Regions from separate parts of the Streptomyces sp. NPDC006529 genome, predicted to be linked through region 3. Evidence: riboswitches for the same ligand, from Rfam matches in the RefSeq annotation. Region 3 holds a riboswitch; each other region holds the start of a gene.

Region 1 (4,202 bases), on a different contig from region 3:
TTCACAACCCCAAACGTTGCGGATGCGGAAGGGGCGGCGCCGGGGCCCTTGGCTGACGAAGAGTCAACTCTGTGACCTCGACGTGATCTGCGCATCATCGACTTGTGACAAGCGTTCGAACCCGGCTAGGTTCGCGTCGCCCCCGCCGCCACGCGAAAGGTCCACCCTCATGCGTTCCGGGAACGGCCGCCACAGACGCCCCCGTCAGGTCCCCGCCCTCGTCGTCACCGCCGGAGTCGCCGGCTCCGCGCTCGCTCTGCCGCTGTTCGCCGCCTCCGGCGCGAACGCGGCCGAGACCACCACCTGGGACAGGGTGGCCGAGTGTGAGAGCGGCGGAACCTGGAGCGCCGATTTCGGCAGCGGGTCGTACGGCGGACTCCAGTTCACGCTGGAACAGTGGAAGAGCGCGGGCGGGCTGGAGTTCGCCGCGCGGCCCGACCTCGCCAGCCGCTCGCAGCAGATAGCCATCGCCGAGCGGGTCCTCGCCTCGCAGGGACCGCAGGCCTGGCCGCTGTGCGGGGAGTCCTCCGGGCTCACCCGGGGCGGCCCCGCGCCCACCGTCGACCCGGGCCGCGCAGGTTCCGGTTCCGTCGCGCCGAGCCCGCTGCGCCCCGAAGGAACCCCGGCCTCCGGCACGGGTCCGCTCGCCGGAGCGCCCGCGCCCGCCTCGACGCCGGCCTCCACCGGGCACATCCCCGGAGCCACCACCCCGTCCGGGGCCAGCGCCTCGCCCGGCGCGCTGCCGGCGGTCCCCGAGACCCCGCTGACCTCCGGACTGCCCGTCATGCCACCCCCGGCGCCCGAGACCGGTGGCCCCGCCACCCCGACCGGGCCCACCGGAACGCCCGTGGCGCCCGTAACCGGTGGCTCCGCGCTCCCGGGCGGTCCGACGGCCTCCCCGTCGAACCCCGCGGCCCCGGTGGCCCCGACGGGCCCGGCCGCCACGCCCGGCTCCGCGGCCACGCCGCAGGGCGAAACGTCGGCAACCGGTGGAAAGCACCGCGGAACGCCCGCCGCGGAGACGTCCGCGGCCCCTGACGCCCTGTCGGATCCGTCGTACACCGTCAAGGCCGGGGACAACCTGACGGCGATCGCGACCGCCCAGGGGGTCGAGGGTGGCTGGAATGCCCTTTACGAGGCCAATCAGCAGGTCATCGGGCACGACGCCGACCTCATCACCCCGGGGCAGAATCTCGATCTAAGCCAGAAATAGGGGCACTTCGGGCGCGAAGATCGCCTTGTATGTCCCATTCGTGCAAGTGAGACATGCATCTCTTCGGTCCAACTGGCGTGTCCTGGTCGGAGACTGCCGCAAACCCGGCTCTCACCTGCGTAAACACCCGTCCCGGGAGCGCAAGTAGGGCCCGTTTCTCCCCGATGTCCCTCGTTGAACATCGGGGAGAGACCTGTCTACCTTCTGAATCGCTCGCCACCGCGGGCTCCTTCGACCGCATCGCCGAATCCTGCCGGCGGACGGAGGGAACAGTCGTCGCGCAAGCGCCGAAGGCAGGAGCGGGGGAACCAAGGTAAGTGCCGGAACCGGCCGTTGAGAGACGGTCACGGAACCGGCTTGGGGTTAAGCCGCGCACCACGGTGCGCGACCGGGCAACTCATCCGCCCGAACCCGACAGCTCACTTCGCAGGCGTCGGTGAGGAGAAAACCATGCTGCTTTCCGGCAAGGGCAAGCACCGTCGCGCCTCCAAGGCCACCCGTGTCGTCACCCTCGTCGGTGTCGCCGGTGTCGCCGTGGCGGCCCCGCTGATGACCGCGGGCGCCGCGAGCGCCGCGACCACCTCCCAGTGGGACGCCGTCGCCGCGTGCGAGTCCGGCGGCAACTGGTCCATCAACACGGGCAACGGCTACTACGGCGGCGTGCAGTTCTCGTCCTCCACCTGGGCGGCGTACGGCGGCAAGGCCTACGCCCCGCAGGCCAACCAGGCCACCAAGTCGCAGCAGATAGCCATCGCCGAGAAGGTCCTCAAGGGCCAGGGCAAGGGCGCGTGGCCGTCCTGCGGCGTGGGCCTGTCGAACGCGGCCTACAACGGCGGCGCGGCCGAGGCCCCCAAGCAGGCCAAGCCCGAGAAGAAGGCCGAGAAGAAGGCCCAGCCGAAGCAGGAGACCAAGCGCGCCGAGGCGCCGGTCACCCGCTCCGAGCGCGCCGAGACCCCGGCCCCCGTCAAGAAGACCCCGGCCGCCGAGGCCCCCAAGACGGGCAACGGCTCCTACGAGGTCAAGGCCGGCGACACCCTCGGCACCATCGCCCAGGCGAACGCCGTCAAGGGCGGCTGGCAGCACGTGTTCGAGCTGAACAAGGACATCGTGCAGGACGCCGACCTGATCTTCCCGGGTCAGAAGCTGAAGCTCAGCTGAACCCCGCGGTAACGCTCCACGCATGACCACCACCGCCCGGCGCGTATCCCCCCACGCGCCGGGCCGTCGTGTTTCCGCGGGCGGAATCCCGCCTTCAGCCTTGCTCTATGTCCTGTAAGAGGGGTATTCCCACCCTTTTTCGTCCCAGGGAGCGGTTGCTCGGCGGGCCGACCGCCCCGATCCGGTTAGGCTCTAAGCGGCAGGGCCGTCCCACGGCCCGACACGCCACCGCACACCCAGCGCCACATCCCATAAGGAGATGCTCGTGCCGTCCATCGACGTCGTCGTAGCCCGGGAAATCCTGGACTCCCGAGGCAACCCCACGGTCGAGGTCGAGGTTGGCCTCGACGACGGCAGCACCGGCCGTGCTGCTGTTCCGTCCGGCGCCTCCACCGGTGCCTTCGAGGCCGTCGAGCTGCGGGACGGTGACGCCAACCGCTACCTCGGCAAGGGCGTCGAGAAGGCCGTCCTCGCCGTCATCGAGCAGATCGGCCCGGAGCTCGTCGGCTACGACGCCACCGAGCAGCGCCTGATCGACCAGGCCATGTGCGACCTGGACGCCACCGACAACAAGGGCTCGCTGGGCGCCAACGCGATCCTCGGTGTCTCCCTGGCCGTCGCGCACGCCGCGTCCGAGGCCTCGGACCTGCCGCTCTTCCGCTACCTCGGTGGCCCGAACGCGCACCTGCTGCCCGTTCCGATGATGAACATCCTGAACGGCGGGTCGCACGCCGACTCCAACGTGGACATCCAGGAGTTCATGATCGCTCCGATCGGCGCGGAGTCCTTCTCCGAGGCGCTGCGCTGGGGTTCCGAGGTCTACCACACCCTCAAGAAGGTCCTGCACAGCAAGGGCCTCTCCACCGGCCTGGGCGACGAGGGCGGCTTCGCCCCGAACCTGGAGTCCAACCGCGCCGCGCTCGACCTCATCGTCGAGGCCATCAAGCTGGCCGGCTACGTCCCGGGCAAGGACATCGCGCTGGCGCTCGACGCCGCCGCGTCCGAGTTCTACAAGGACGGCAAGTACGAGTACGAGGGCCAGTCCCGCTCGGCCGCCGAGATGACCGAGTACTACGAGGAGCTCTGCGCCGCGTACCCGCTGGTCTCCCTCGAAGACCCGCTGTTCGAGGACGACTGGGCCGGCTGGAAGATCCTCACCGACCGCCTGGGCTCCAAGGTCCAGATCGTCGGCGACGACCTCTTCGTCACCAACCCGGAGCGCCTCGCCCGCGGCATCGAAGAGGGCTCGGCGAACGCCCTGCTCGTCAAGGTGAACCAGATCGGTTCGCTGACCGAGGCCCTGGACGCCGTCGAGATGGCCCAGCGCAACGGCTTCAAGTGCATGATGTCGCACCGCTCCGGCGAGACCGAGGACGTCACCATCGCCGACCTCGCCGTCGCGGTGAACTGCGGTCAGATCAAGAGCGGCGCCCCGGCCCGCTCGGACCGCGTCGCCAAGTACAACCAGCTGCTGCGCATCGAGGAGATCCTCGACGACGCCGCGGTGTACGCGGGCCGCTCCGCCTTCCCGCGCTTCAAGGGCTGACCCTCCTCCGCGGGGTTCATCCCCGCGGGGCCAGGCAGCCTCCGTACGTCCCCGCGCTCGGTCCCGTACCGTGTGCGGGGACGTATTGCTGTGTGCGCTACAGGGGAGGCGGAGTCAATGGCCGGGAACCGGGATCGGTTCTCCACCTTCTCGACCGCGACCAGGCTCAAGCAGCTCGGAGAACGGACCGCGGCCCACGTCTACCGCTCGCAGACGCGCCGTCAGGTCCGCCGCAGCCGGCTGACCGGCCGGGCCGCGTTGCTGGTGCTGGTGCTCTGTACGCTG
Region 2 (4,202 bases), on a different contig from region 3:
GCCCTCGGCGACGAGGGGAAGATGCTCGCCCGCGACCTGGAGCTGGGCTACGCCGAGGACGGCGGCCCGCTCCGGCCCGGCGACGTGGAACTCGCTCTCGACAAGGCCCCCGCGAGCGGCGCCAAGGCCGCCCCGGAGTCCTACACCCTCACGGTGCGGGGCGGCGGCGTCCGCATCACCGGGCCCGACGACGCCGGGGTCTTCTACGGCACGCGCACCCTCGAACAGGCCGTCCGCGGCGCCGGATCCATCGGCGAGGGAACGGTCAAGGACGCGCCGGACCGCCCGCAGCGCGGCCTGAACCTCGACATAGCCCGCAAGAACTTCACCGCGCCGTGGATCGAGGACCGGCTGCGCGAGATGGCCGACCTCAAGCTCAACCAGCTGGGCCTGCACTTCTCCGACGACCAGGCCTTCCGCATCGCTTCCGTCAGCCACCCCGAGATCGTCTCCGACCCGCACCTCAGCCAGGCCGAGGTGCGCGCCATCGTGGCCCTCGCCCGGAGCCTGCACATCGAGGTCGTCCCCGAGATCGACTCGCCCGGACACCTGGGCGCCGTCCTGCGCGCCCACCCCGCCCTCCAGCTGCGCGACGCGGCCGGGCGGGCCGTCAAGGGCGCCGTGGACATCTCCGACCCGGCGTCCGCGCGGCTCGTCGACGAACTGCTGCGCGAATACCTGCCGCTCTTCCCCGGCGCGCGCTGGCACGTCGGCGCCGACGAGTACCAGGCGCTGGTCGTCAAGGACCCGCAGGCCTCCTTCCCGCAGCTCGCGGCGGCCGCCCGGAATCGGTACGGCGCCGGGGCGCGCGTCTTCGACCTGGCCACCGGCTGGCTGAACGACCGCGCGGCCGTGGTCCGCGCCGCCGGCCGGCAGCCCAAGGCGTGGAACGACGGCTTCTTCACCGGGGGCGCGGCCACCGCCGCGCGGGACGTCGAGGTGGAGTACTGGACGGGCAAGGAGATCGGCGCCCGCCCGCCCCTGGAGTACCTGCGCGAGGGCCGGCCCGTGGTCAACCTCAACGACGAGTACCTGTACTACGTCCTCGGCGAGCCCAACGACTTCACCTACCCGACCGGCCGGCGGATCTACGAACAGTGGACCCCGCTCGTGCTGCGCGGCACCGAGGCCGTGCCCGCCCGCTACGCCGACCGGATCCTGGGCGCCCGGCTCGCCGTCTGGTGCGACCTGGCCGGATCGCAGACCCAGGCGCAGGTCGCCGCCGGGATCCGGCTGCCGCTGGCCGCCCTCGCCCAGAAGGTCTGGGACCCGCGGCCGCCCGGGCCGACGTGGAGTCAGTTCACCGCGCTGGCCGACCGCCTGAGGTGAAGCGGGATCCCGGGACCGGCCCGCGCGGCGTGCTCCGCCCGGGGTCCGCTCAGTAGGCGCCGTTGACGTTGTCGATCGAACCGTAGCGGGCGGCCGCGTAGTTGCAGGCGGCGGTGATGTTCGCGACCGGGTCGTAGGAGTCGGACGACGTGCCGGGCACGTGGTAGGCCCTGAAGGTGGGGTCGATGACCTGGAGGAGGCCCTTCGAGGGAATGCCCGCGGCCGCGTTGGAGTCCCAGTTGTTGATGGCGAGCGGGTTGCCCGAGGACTCGCGCAGCACGTTGCGGTGAATTCCGTCGTAGGTTCCGGGAATTCCGTGCTGGGCCATGATCTCCAGCGACTGGCGGATCCACCCGTCGAGGTTGTTGGCGTACAGGGTGGTGGGCCGTGCGGAACGGTCGGCGCGGGCGGGCGCGGCCGTGGTATTGCGCTTGGCGACCAGGGTCGTGGCGGTGGCCTTGGCCGATCCCGAACTCGCCTTTGCGGCCCCGCCGATCGTCAGCTTGGTTCCCGGGCGGATGACGGACGGGTCGCTGCCGATCACCGAGCGGTTGTCCGCGTACAGCTTCTTCCAGCCGCCGCTCACGGAATGCGTTTGCGCGATCTTGGAAAGGGTGTCGCCGGGCACCACGGAATAGACCGTGGGCGCGGCGGCCTTCGTCGCGGCCGTGGAAGCGGTGGGCGCCTTGGCGGCCGCGGCCGGCTGAGCGGCCTCCGCCCCGGAGGCGCTGATCAGCGGGAGGGCGAGGGCGAAACCGCCGGTGCCCGCGACGGCGACCAGACGGGCCACCCGGCTGTTCTTGGGACGGCGGTGCTTGCCCGATGCGGACATGGCGCATTCCTCTCCGTCGCCTGCGAGGTGAGCTGTCGGGTTCGGACGGGAGCTGTCCGGCCGCACCGCGGCACGCGTGTTCCGGACATGCCTCGGGCATGACGAAGGCGTGCGTGCCGGTGGTGCGACTTCACCCCGAGCCGGTCCGGATTCATGATCCGGACCGGCGGCCTACCTGGTTCCCCCGCTCCTGCCGTACGTGAAGTGGGATGGGTTTCCGGGTGGCGGCAGGATTCGGCGTTCCACCTGGATTGCGGTGACCGTAAACGAAGAGGGAGGGCGGGAACAAGGGGCGAATTCCGCGTGGTGATCGTCTTATCGGTACCGGTCCGCGGAATGCGTCACACCCGTACGGGTCATGGATCCCGAATTTCATTGCTGGGCCCGGAATTGAGACTTCCGGATCTTTTATGGGTGGCGGCGGTCCGGCCTGTTCCGCGTGACTCACATCACCGCCGGAGCGCCCGTTCCGCATTCAAGGGCAAATCACCCCTAGCTGCCTCTAAAGGTGTTTCTCGCACCTCCACCGGCCGCGCCGCCTCCGGCAGTTCCGCGCACCCGGGCGGCGCTTCCGGCGTCCGCGGGACCCCGGCGTGCGGTTCCGGGGCGCCGTCGGCCGCCCGAAGTGTGCCGGTGGCCCCGACGGGAGGCTCCCGCCGTGTACGTTCGCAGCACGGGACGGATCACAGGAGAGCGGGGTATGACGTGACGCATCGCGTACGAGGGGTCATCGCACGGAGCAAGGGCGCGCCGGTGGAGACGACAACGATCCTCGTGCCCGACCCGGGGCCGGGCGAGGCGCTCGTCCAGGTCCAGGCCTGCGGGGTCTGCCACACCGACCTGCACTACCGGGAGGGCGGCATCAACGACGCCTTCCCCTTCCTCCTCGGCCACGAGGCCGCCGGAGTGGTGGAGGCCGTCGGCCCCGATGTCACCGGCGTCGCCCCTGGCGACTTCGTGATCCTCAACTGGCGCGCCGTGTGCGGCCGCTGCCGCGCCTGCAAGCGCGGGCGCCCCTGGTACTGCTTCGACACCCACAACGCCACCCAGTCCATGACCCTGGAGGACGGCACTCCGCTCTCCCCGGCGCTGGGCATCGGAGCCTTCGCCGAGAAGACCCTGGTCGCCGCCGGCCAGTGCACCAAGGTGGACCCGGCGGCCTCGGCCGCCGCCGCCGGACTGCTGGGCTGCGGGGTGATGGCGGGCCTCGGCGCGGCCCTCAACACCGGGAACGTCGGCCGCGGCGACTCGGTGGCCGTCATCGGCTGCGGCGGCGTGGGCAACGCGGCCGTCGCCGGGGCCCGGCTCGCCGGTGCGGGCCGGATCATCGCGGTGGACCTGGACGACCGCAAGCTGGAACAGGCCAGGGGGCTGGGCGCCACCCACACCGTCAACGGCCGTACCGAGGACGTGGTCAAGGCGGTCCAGGCGCTGACCGGCGGCAACGGAGCGGACGTGGTCATCGACGCCGTCGGCCGCCCCGAGACCTACCGGCAGGCGTTCTACGCCCGCGACCTGGCCGGCACCGTGGTGCTGGTCGGCGTCCCCACCCCGGAGATGGCCCTCGAACTCCCGCTGCTCGACGTCTTCGGCCGCGGCGGCGCCCTCAAGTCCTCCTGGTACGGGGACTGCCTGCCCGAGCGGGACTTCCCGCTGTTGATCGACCTCTACCTCCAGGGCCGCCTCGACCTCGACGCGTTCGTCTCCGAGACCATCGCGCTCGACGACGTGGAGGAAGCCTTCGCCCGCATGGAACGCGGCGAAGTCCTCCGCTCGGTCGTCCTCTTCTGACCACAAGCCCCGGGCCACCCCCCGGCCCGGGGCCCGCCGTCGGCCCAAGGCGCGCCACATCAGCCCCGCCGACGGACCACGGCGCCGCGATGTCAGCCCCGCCGGCGTTTGAGGCGCCGCCGGAGGCAGCACCGGGCCCGCACGGCCCGCACCGGAACCCACCGCACCGGAACCCACCGCACCCGACCCTTGGATCGTCCGTGACCCACAGCCACAGCCCCAGCTACCGCCAGCCCGGCGTAGTCCTGAC
Region 3 (4,202 bases):
TTGGCGGACAGCCGGGGGTAGGGGGCGAAGAACCGGTAGTACTTCGACTCGTCCGAGACCTGTTCGTAGAAGCTGACCAGGCGCTCCGCGTCCTCGGGCGTGATGGGGCGGATCCGGGCGGTGCCGCCGTCGCGCAGCACGACGTCCGCTTCCCAGTGGGCCGGGTACGAGGGGTCCGACGCGGTGGTCATGGAGCCACCCTAGAGCCTGGTTTGGGCGGACGGAGGGCGGGCGCCGGGCGGGGGCGCACCCGCGGGGCCGCGTGCGCGCGGCGCAGTAGCCGAGCCGGGGCAAACCAGTGCAAGCTGTGGAGGGTCGAACGGCAGGTGAACGGGGGCCGAAGGTCGGCCGGAGCACTCGGAGTGCCGTGAGAGACTGGTCTAGACAACCGTAAGAACCTGAAGGGCATCACCATGGCAGAGCGCCGCGTCAACGTCGGCTGGGCCGAGGGCCTGCACGCTCGTCCCGCCTCGATCTTCGTCCGGGCGACCACCGCTTCCGGCGTCCCGGTGACCATCTCCAAGGCCGACGGCAACCCGGTCAACGCCGCGTCCATGCTCGCGGTCCTGGGCCTGGGCGCCCAGGGCGGCGAGGAGATCGTCCTCGCGTCCGACGCCGAGGGCGCGGACGCCGCGCTGGACCGTCTGGCGAAGCTGGTCGCCGAGGGTCTCGAAGAGCTTCCCGAGACCGTCTGACCCCCGGCCGACCCCCCGGGTCCGGCCCACGCACCACCCACGGCGGAGCCGTGGCCCCGCACCCGGGGCCACGGCTCCGCCGCATTTCCCGGGAACGCCCGAAGCCGCGTAACACCCCCGGACCTTTTCGTTTATCCGGAACGCACCCACGCGGCCGGAAAAACAATTCCCGCCCGGTAAATCAATCCTTTGTATCGGGACCGTGTTAAAGCCCGCCGCTCGCCATGTTTACGGCAGGTTGCGAAGTCCTCACGCGCAGCCGGTGCGCTCCGGCCGCGCGGTCGGCGTGGGCCGCGGTCAGCGCCCGCGCCCGCTCCGCGTCGCCGCGCGCCACCGCGTCCACGATCGCGCCGTGCTCCGCCCAGGACTCCACGGGCCGCACCGGAGCGTCCACGGCGTACATCCAGGCAACCTTGTGGCGCATCTGCGTGAGCAGCGCGATCAGGCCGGGGCTGTCCGAGGCCTGCACGAGCGTCTCGTGGAACCAGCCGCCCAGGGATCGCAGATCCTCCCCCTGCCCCCTCCTGGCCCGCTCCTGGCCCAGCCGTACCAGCCCCCGCAGCACCTTCAGGTGCGCCTCGCTGCGCCGGCGGGCGGCCCGGGCCGCCGCGAGGGGCTCCAGCAGCATCCGGACCTCCAGGAGGTCGGCCGCCTCCTGCTCGGTCGGCTCGGCGACGCAGGCGCCCGCGTGCCGGCGGGTGGTGACGAAGCCCTCGGACTCCAGGGTGCGCAGTGCCTCCCGGACGGGGACGCGGGAGACTCCGTAGCGCCGGGCGAGCAGCTCCTCGGTGAGGCGGGAGCCCGGGCCGAAGACCCCGGAGACGATGTCGTCGCGGATCGCCGTACAAACCGCGTGCGCGGGAATTCGCAAGACCGGACCTCCGCTGAATACCGTTGCCGCCGAATCCATTACCGCGACTCTATGGCAACGCGCGCTCTTTTCCGAGGACGGTTTTCGGAAATGGGCACAAAGGCACGCACGACACGAAGGCCCCGGCTCGATGAGCCGGGGCCTTCGGTCAGCGCGTGCGCGGGCGGGTCAGATCTCGACGCCCTTGGACCGCAGGTAGGCCAGCGGGTTGATGTCCGAGCCGTAGGACGGGCCGGTACGGGCCTCGAAGTGCAGGTGCGCGCCGAAGCTGTTGCCGGTGTTGCCCGACAGCCCGATCTGCTGGCCCGCGGTGACCTGCTCGCCGGCGGAGACGCTCAGCCGCGAGAGGTGGCCGTACTGGGTGTACGTACCGTCGTTGTGCTTGATGACGATGTTGTTGCCGTACGCACCGCCGTCGCCAGCCTCGACGACGACGCCCGCGCCCACGGCGTGGACGACGGTGCCCTCGGCGGCGTGGAAGTCGACGCCGGTGTGGCTGCCGGAGGACCAGGCGCTGCCGCCGGCGCCGTACTGGGTGCTGACGTAGGAGCCGGTGACCGGCAGCACGAAGGCGTTGAGGCGCTTGCGCTCCTCTTCGCGGTCCGCGCGCTCCTTGGCCTCGCGCTCGGCCTTGGCCTTCGCCTCGGCCATGCGGCGGGCCTCGGCGGCCTTCGTCTTCGCCTCGGCCTCGGCCTGCGCCTTGAGGGCGGCGGCGTCGGCGGCGTTGCGCTGCGCGTCGGCCTGGGCCTCCAGGTCGCCGGCGAGGGTGTCCGCGACGACGACGGCGTTCATGCCGTCACCCTGGGGGGCGGTGGAGTGGTGGTTGTCCGCGGCGAAGGCCGGGGCTGCGAGGCTGGCCGCGACGCCGGTGGCGGCGAGGGCGGCTATGCCGGCGACACCTGCGGTCTTCCGGCTCAGACGGCTGGAACCACGGTGCTTGCCGGAAGAGGCACGACTGCTGCCGAACGCCATGAAGGGGCTGATCCTTTCCTTCCCTCTCGCCTACCGGGTTAGCTGACGGGTTCGGAGCAGGAAGGTCTCCTACGGGCCCCCTCTTGCGAGATGGCCCGATTCACCCCAGGGACGTGGGTCCCCGGCTCCCCAGGCTCGCGCCTGACGGGGACTCGGCGATCGCTGCCCGGTGCCGCGAGTGCGGCGTTCACAACTGACGGACAGCACGCCCGACGCTAGGCGGATCTTCGGGTAATCACCAAACACACGCGCCCCATTGTTAGCTACGTCACGTGACATAGAAGCAACCTCTCCGCCAAACGGACAAAAGGGGTTCCGGTGGCCAAGCCACCGAAACCCCTTCCGCGCCCGCTCAGTTCACGGGCGGTTCACCGTCAGTTCGCGACGACGCGCACGTCACCGATTCCGAGCGCGCGCACCGGCGCCTCGATCTGCGAGGCGTCACCGACGAGCACCGTCACGAGCCGGTCCACCGGGAAGGCGTTGACGACGGCGGAGGTGGCCTCCACCGTGCCCGTCTCGGCCAGCCGCGCGTACAACCGCGCCTGGTAGTCGTCCGGCAGGCCCTGCTCGACCTGGTCGGCCAGGGTCCCCGCGACGGACGCGGCCGTCTCGAACTTCAACGGGGCCACGCCCACCAGGTTCTGCACCGCCACGTCCCGCTCCGCGTCGGTCAGACCGCCCTCCGCGAGGGTGCGCAGCACCTTCCAGAGGTCCTCCAGCGCCGGGCCCGTGTTGGGGGTGTCCACCGAACCGCTGATGGCGAGCATCGACGCGCCGGTGCCGTCCGCGGTGGAGCGCAGCACCTGCCCGAAGGCGCGCACGCCGTAGGTGTAGCCCTTCTCCTCGCGCAGCACCTTGTCCAGGCGGGAGGTGAGGGTGCCGCCCAGGCAGTACGTGCCGAGCACCTGGGGCGCCCAGACGCGGTCGTGCCGGTCCGCACCGATCCGCCCGATGAGCAGCTGGGTCTGCACCGCCCCCGGCCGGTCCACGATGATCACGCGGCCCGTGTCGTCCGCGGTGATCGGCGGTACGGGGAGCGGCTCGGCCGTGCCGCCCGTCCAGGTGCCCAGGGTGTCCGCGAGGACGGCGTCCAGGTCGATGCCGGTCAGGTCGCCGACCACCACCGCGGTGGAGGTGGCGGGGCGCACGTGGGCCTCGTAAAAGGCGCGTACGGCCGCGGCGTCGATCCGGGCCACCGTCTCCTCGGTCCCCTGGCGCGGGCGGGACATCCGCAGCGTGGCCGGGAACAGCTCCTGGGAGAGCTGCTTGGCGGCCCGGCGCTGCGGGTTGGCCAGCTCGTGCGGGATCTCGTCGAGCCGGTTGCGCACCAGCCGGTCCACCTCGCTGTCGGCGAAGGCGGGGGCGCGCAGGGCCTCGGCGAGCAGGCCCAGGGCCTTGGCGAGCCGGGAGGCCGGGACCTCCAGGGAGACCCGGATGCCGGGGTGGTCGGCGTGCGCGTCGAGGGTGGCGCCGCAGCGCTCCAGCTCGGCCGCGAACTCCTCGGCGGAGTGCTTGTCGGTGCCCTCGGACAGGGCGCGGGCCATGATCGTGGCCACGCCGTCCAGCCCGGCCGGTTCGGCGTCCAGCGGGGCGGCGAGGTTGATCTCGACGGCCACCACCTGCTGCCCGGGCCGGTGGCAGCGCAGCACGGTCAGGCCGGT
Region 4 (4,202 bases), on a different contig from region 3:
GAGGTGGTCGTAGTGGTCGTGCGAGATCACCACGACGTCGACCGGCCCCAGCGCGGCCAGCGGCACCGGTACGGGGTGCAGTCGGCGGGGTCCGGCGAACGGGAAGGGAGAGCACCGCTCTCCCCACACCGGATCGAAGAGCACCCGGCGTCCGTCGATCTCCGCGAGCACGCTGGAGTGCCCCATCCAGGTCAGCCGCAGGCCGCTGACCGGCGGCTTCGCCAGATCGGCCAGGGTCGTCGGGTGCACCGGGACGGGCGCGCCCGGGTTGCGCCGGACCCGCTGCTCCTTGTGGAAATAGATCTTGGCGAACTCCACCATCGAGCCGGAAGGCCTGGTCCGGGCACCGACCGGGTTCTGAAAGACGCCGTCGGCGAAGTTCGGCGAGCGCAGGATCCGCTCCAGCCGCGCGCCGGACGGATCCGCGCCGAAGGCTTCGGGCCGCAGGGCGCGAAGCCGTGGACGCAAGGAACGGGAGCCGGGGTCGGAGCCGGTCAAGGCGCCTCCAGAGGGGAAGTGGGCAGGGCTGGTCGTACGTTCTACCACCCTCCCAACGCACACTGCCCCCGAAGGATTCCGCGCGCCTCCCCGCCCCGCCCGCGACGGCCGGCCCCTACAGCGGCAGCAGGTCCGGGCGCTTGGCCCCCATGCGGTCCCCCGAGGACTCCCCGCGCAATCGCCTGCCGATCCACGGCACGAGGTGCTCCCGTGCCCACTGGATGTTGTCGCGGGTCACCTCGGCCGAGCCGCGCGGCTGCTGCGGGGGCCACGGCTGGTCCGGGTCCGCGGGCACCTCCAGGCCGAGCACCTGCGCGGCGCGCAGCGCGACCCGGGTGTGCCCCTCGGGCGAGAGGTGGAGCCGGTCGTGGTCCCAAGCCCGCCTGTCCTGCACGGACTTCAGCGACCAGAGATCGAGCACCGGGCATCCGTACCGGTCGGCGATGGACCGGACGTGCGCCGAGTACGTCGCCACCTTGCCCCGGATGTGCCTGAGCACCGGCACCCCGCGGGTGTCGAAACCGGTGGTGATCATCACCATGCCGACTGACCCGACGAGGTCGGCGAGGGCCGCCTCGAACCGCTCCGCCACGTCGTCGGGGTCGCTCCCCGGCCGGATGATGTCATTGCCCCCGGCGCAGAAGCTGACCAGGTCGGGCGCCAGTTCCTTGGCCCGCGGCACCTGGTCGGCCACGATCTGGTCCAGGAGCTTCCCCCGCACAGCGAGGTTGGCGTACCGGAAGTCGTGCTCCTCGCGCTGGTCCGCGAGGAGCACGGCGAGCCGGTCGGCCCAGCCCACGCACAGGCCCCCCGGCCCCGGGTCGCCCACACCCTCGGTGAAACTGTCCCCGATCGCCGCGTACGAGCCGATGCCCGGCAGTGCCGTCTTGATTTCCGTCGTCCGTGCCGTCGTCTTCGTCGTCATCGCTGTCGTCGCTGCCACGAGAGCTCATACTCCACCCCGGGCGGTGACCTACGCGACCGTAGCCACCCCTTGACGGACCGTGATCTTTACCACCCGGCGGGTAAGGAATAAGTGAGGAGTCCGTCAGGTCTTTCAAGGGAGGCGGGGACACCGACGCGGCGGTGGCGTCAGACGTTCACGCCCTTCGAGCGCAGGTAGCCCAGCGGGTCGATGTCCGTGCCGTAGCCGGACCCGGTGCGGATCTCGAAGTGCAGGTGCGGGCCGGTGACGTTGCCGGTTGAACCGGAGAGGCCGATGCTCTGGCCCGCGGTCACGCTCTGGCCGACCGAGACCGAGAGCTGGGACAGGTGGCCGTACTGCGAGTAGCGGCCGTCCGCGTGCCGGATGACGACCTCGTTGCCGTACGCGCCGCCCCAGCCGGCGGAGACCACGGTGCCCGCGCCGACCGCGCGGACGGTGGTGCCGGTGCCCACGGCGAAGTCGACGCCGGTGTGGTAACCGCTGGACCACATGCTGCCGCTCGCCCGGTACTGGGTGGTGATGGAGGCGGAGACCGGGGCGACGAAGCCGGAGGCCGAGGCGGTACCGCTGCCCGAGCCCGTGCCGGCGGAGGTGCCGCCCCGAGCACTCGTCCCCTTCTGCGACGCACCCTCGTCGGCCGGGGCGGCCGGGGCCTCCGCGGCGGCGGCGCCCTCGTCCTGGCCCGCGTCCGCGTCCGCGTCCGCGTCCGCGTCCGCGTCCGCCACCGGCGCGGGTTCCTCGGCGCTTTGCGCGGCGGGCGCCGGAGCCTGTTCGCCCGGTCCGCCGAGCGCGAGCTTCAGCCCCGGGTGGATCAGCGAGGGGTCGGAGCCGACGGCCTCGCGGTTGTCCGCGTAGAGGCGCTGCCAGCCACCGCTCAGGTGCCGCTCCGCGGCGATCTCCGAGAGGCAGTCGCCGGACACCACGGTGTACACCGAGGAGGCCGCGGGCGCGGCGGCCGCGGCCCGGAGCGCCGCCGGAGCCTGGGCCGGGAGGGCCTGGGCCGGCAGCGCGGCGGTGGCGGGAGCCGTGGCCTGCGGGGCGGCCTGCGCGCCGGCGGCGCCCAGCAGCGGCAGCGCGAGCGCCGCGCTTCCGGTGCCCGCGACGACGAGACCGCGGGTCAACGCGGCGGACTTCGGACGGCGGTGCTTTCCCTTTGCGGGCATGGTGAATTCCTCTCCGTCGCCTGCGAGGTGAGCTGTCGGGTTCGGACTGGAGATGTCCGGCCGTAGGTCTACGGCTTCACCCCGAGCCGTCCGGAGGAGATCCATTCGAGAACATCGAGAAGATCGGTTTCGGAAACGGCGGCTTACCTGGTTCCCCCGCTCCTGCCGGGCGCGTGGATCGTCGGGTGCGGTGCCGGACGGTGGCAGGATTAGGCGGTCCATCCGGGTGGAGGTGAAGGTATTGGCTCCGGTCCCGTGGAACAAGCCGCGAATTCCCTTGGGTAATGGCGCGGGTGAGGGACCGCCGGAATTCCGGTCACCCTCCGTGGAATCCGCTGCGGCAACACCCTTGCGCACAAGGCAATTCGGCTTTAGCGATCACACACTCACGGTCACCGTATGATCCTGCTCACGGGGACGGGCCCGATCTCCCGGTCCCTTATGGCAAGTTGCGTTCAACCAGCGCAATTCGGACATGCCGCGACGATACGGAGGAGTCTTCGTGACCCAGCAGATACCCCAGGCCCCGTCCACGGAGCCGGAACTGACCGGAGTGCGCAACTTCCGTGACGTGGGCGGCCTCCCGGCCACCGACGGACGGAGGGTCAGATCGGGACAGGTCTATCGAAGCGGACATCTGGCGCATGCCACCGAAACCGACACGGAATTCCTCGCGTCGCTGGGTCTCCACACCGTCTTCGACTTCCGCAACGCCGCCGACCACGCCCTGGAGGGCCCGGACGTCGAGCTGCCGGGCGTGCGCAACGTCAACCTCCCGCTCTCCGACCCGGCGGACGGCACGGAGTTCTGGCGGATGGTCCGCGACGGCGATCTCGGCCAGCTGCGGGAGGCCCTCGGCGACGGCAAGGCCGCCCGGCGGATGGCCGCCTCCTACAGGGAGATCGTGACGACCCGCACCGCCGAGCACCGCCGGGTCGTGCAGGCGCTCGCCCGGAACGAGGTGCCGGTCCTGATGCACTGCGCGGCCGGCAAGGACCGGGCCGGTCTCTCGATCGCCGTCACGCTGCTCGCGCTCGGCGTGGAGCGCGAGGCGATCGTGGCGGACTACCTGGAGTCGAACGCTCCGCACCGCCGCTACAAGGTGCGCCGCAGCGGCGGGACCCCCGAGGCCCGCTCCCCCGAGGTGATGGAGCTGCTCGCCCCGCTCTTCGACGCGCGCGCCGAGTACCTGCACGCGGCCTTCGAGACCCTGGAGGAGATCTGGGGCAGCACCGACCGCTACCTCGCCGAGGGCCTCGGGCTCGCGCCCGAGACCCTCGACGAGCTGCGCGACCGCCTCCTGGAGTGACGGCGCCGGGCGGCCCGCCGGGCGGCCGACCGGCGGGCCGCCCCGCGGGTCAGCGGTTCGCGACGGCCTGCTTGACCAGGGTCCTGCCGAAGTCCCACATCAGCCCGCCCCCGCCGTGGGCGTCGTCCATGACGTCCCGGAAGGCGCCCACGAAGCGGTCCACGTCCGCCTCGTCCACGATCAGCGGCGGAATGAGCTTGATCACTTCCAGGTGGTCACCGGAAACCTGGGTGAGGATCCGGTGCTTCTGGAGCAGCGGTACGACGACCATCTGCGCGAAGAGCCC

What was found. Region 3 has a riboswitch for cyclic di-AMP ahead of ABZY31_RS08500 (M23 family metallopeptidase). Riboswitches for the same ligand answer to the same signal wherever they lie in the genome.
Positions count from the first base shown of each region.
Region 1: it holds a riboswitch for cyclic di-AMP, as region 3 does, so the genes downstream of both, ABZY31_RS15415 (transglycosylase family protein) here and ABZY31_RS08500 (M23 family metallopeptidase) in region 3, are expected to answer to the same signal.
Region 2: it holds a riboswitch for cyclic di-AMP, as region 3 does, so the genes downstream of both, ABZY31_RS20785 (LysM peptidoglycan-binding domain-containing protein) here and ABZY31_RS08500 (M23 family metallopeptidase) in region 3, are expected to answer to the same signal.
Region 4: it holds a riboswitch for cyclic di-AMP, as region 3 does, so the genes downstream of both, ABZY31_RS05815 (LysM peptidoglycan-binding domain-containing M23 family metallopeptidase) here and ABZY31_RS08500 (M23 family metallopeptidase) in region 3, are expected to answer to the same signal.

Region 1 covers NZ_JBEXPB010000018.1:20,148-24,349, forward strand. The annotation lists gene ABZY31_RS15405 (cytochrome P450) at 1-75, shown strand, start outside; gene ABZY31_RS15410 (transglycosylase family protein) at 170-1,213, shown strand; cyclic di-AMP (ydaO/yuaA leader) riboswitch at 1,489-1,661, shown strand; gene ABZY31_RS15415 (transglycosylase family protein) at 1,664-2,371, shown strand; gene eno (phosphopyruvate hydratase) at 2,631-3,917, shown strand; gene ABZY31_RS15425 (septum formation initiator family protein) at 4,035-4,202, shown strand, end outside.
Region 2 covers NZ_JBEXPB010000030.1:11,637-15,838, forward strand. The annotation lists gene ABZY31_RS20780 (glycoside hydrolase family 20 protein) at 1-1,329, shown strand, start outside; gene ABZY31_RS20785 (LysM peptidoglycan-binding domain-containing protein) at 1,379-2,161, opposite strand; cyclic di-AMP (ydaO/yuaA leader) riboswitch at 2,166-2,411, opposite strand; gene ABZY31_RS20790 (S-(hydroxymethyl)mycothiol dehydrogenase) at 2,867-3,952, shown strand; gene ABZY31_RS20795 (alpha/beta fold hydrolase) at 4,153-4,202, shown strand, end outside.
Region 3 covers NZ_JBEXPB010000007.1:139,445-143,646, reverse strand. The annotation lists gene ABZY31_RS08515 (GNAT family N-acetyltransferase) at 1-191, opposite strand, end outside; gene ABZY31_RS08510 (HPr family phosphocarrier protein) at 414-695, shown strand; gene ABZY31_RS08505 (GntR family transcriptional regulator) at 901-1,566, opposite strand; gene ABZY31_RS08500 (M23 family metallopeptidase) at 1,735-2,538, opposite strand; cyclic di-AMP (ydaO/yuaA leader) riboswitch at 2,551-2,706, opposite strand; gene ABZY31_RS08495 (pitrilysin family protein) at 2,913-4,202, opposite strand, start outside.
Region 4 covers NZ_JBEXPB010000004.1:206,967-211,168, reverse strand. The annotation lists gene ABZY31_RS05825 (MBL fold metallo-hydrolase) at 1-498, opposite strand, end outside; gene ABZY31_RS05820 (SGNH/GDSL hydrolase family protein) at 614-1,423, opposite strand; gene ABZY31_RS05815 (LysM peptidoglycan-binding domain-containing M23 family metallopeptidase) at 1,591-2,607, opposite strand; cyclic di-AMP (ydaO/yuaA leader) riboswitch at 2,612-2,833, opposite strand; gene ABZY31_RS05810 (tyrosine-protein phosphatase) at 3,110-3,916, shown strand; gene ABZY31_RS05805 (aspartate aminotransferase family protein) at 3,966-4,202, opposite strand, start outside.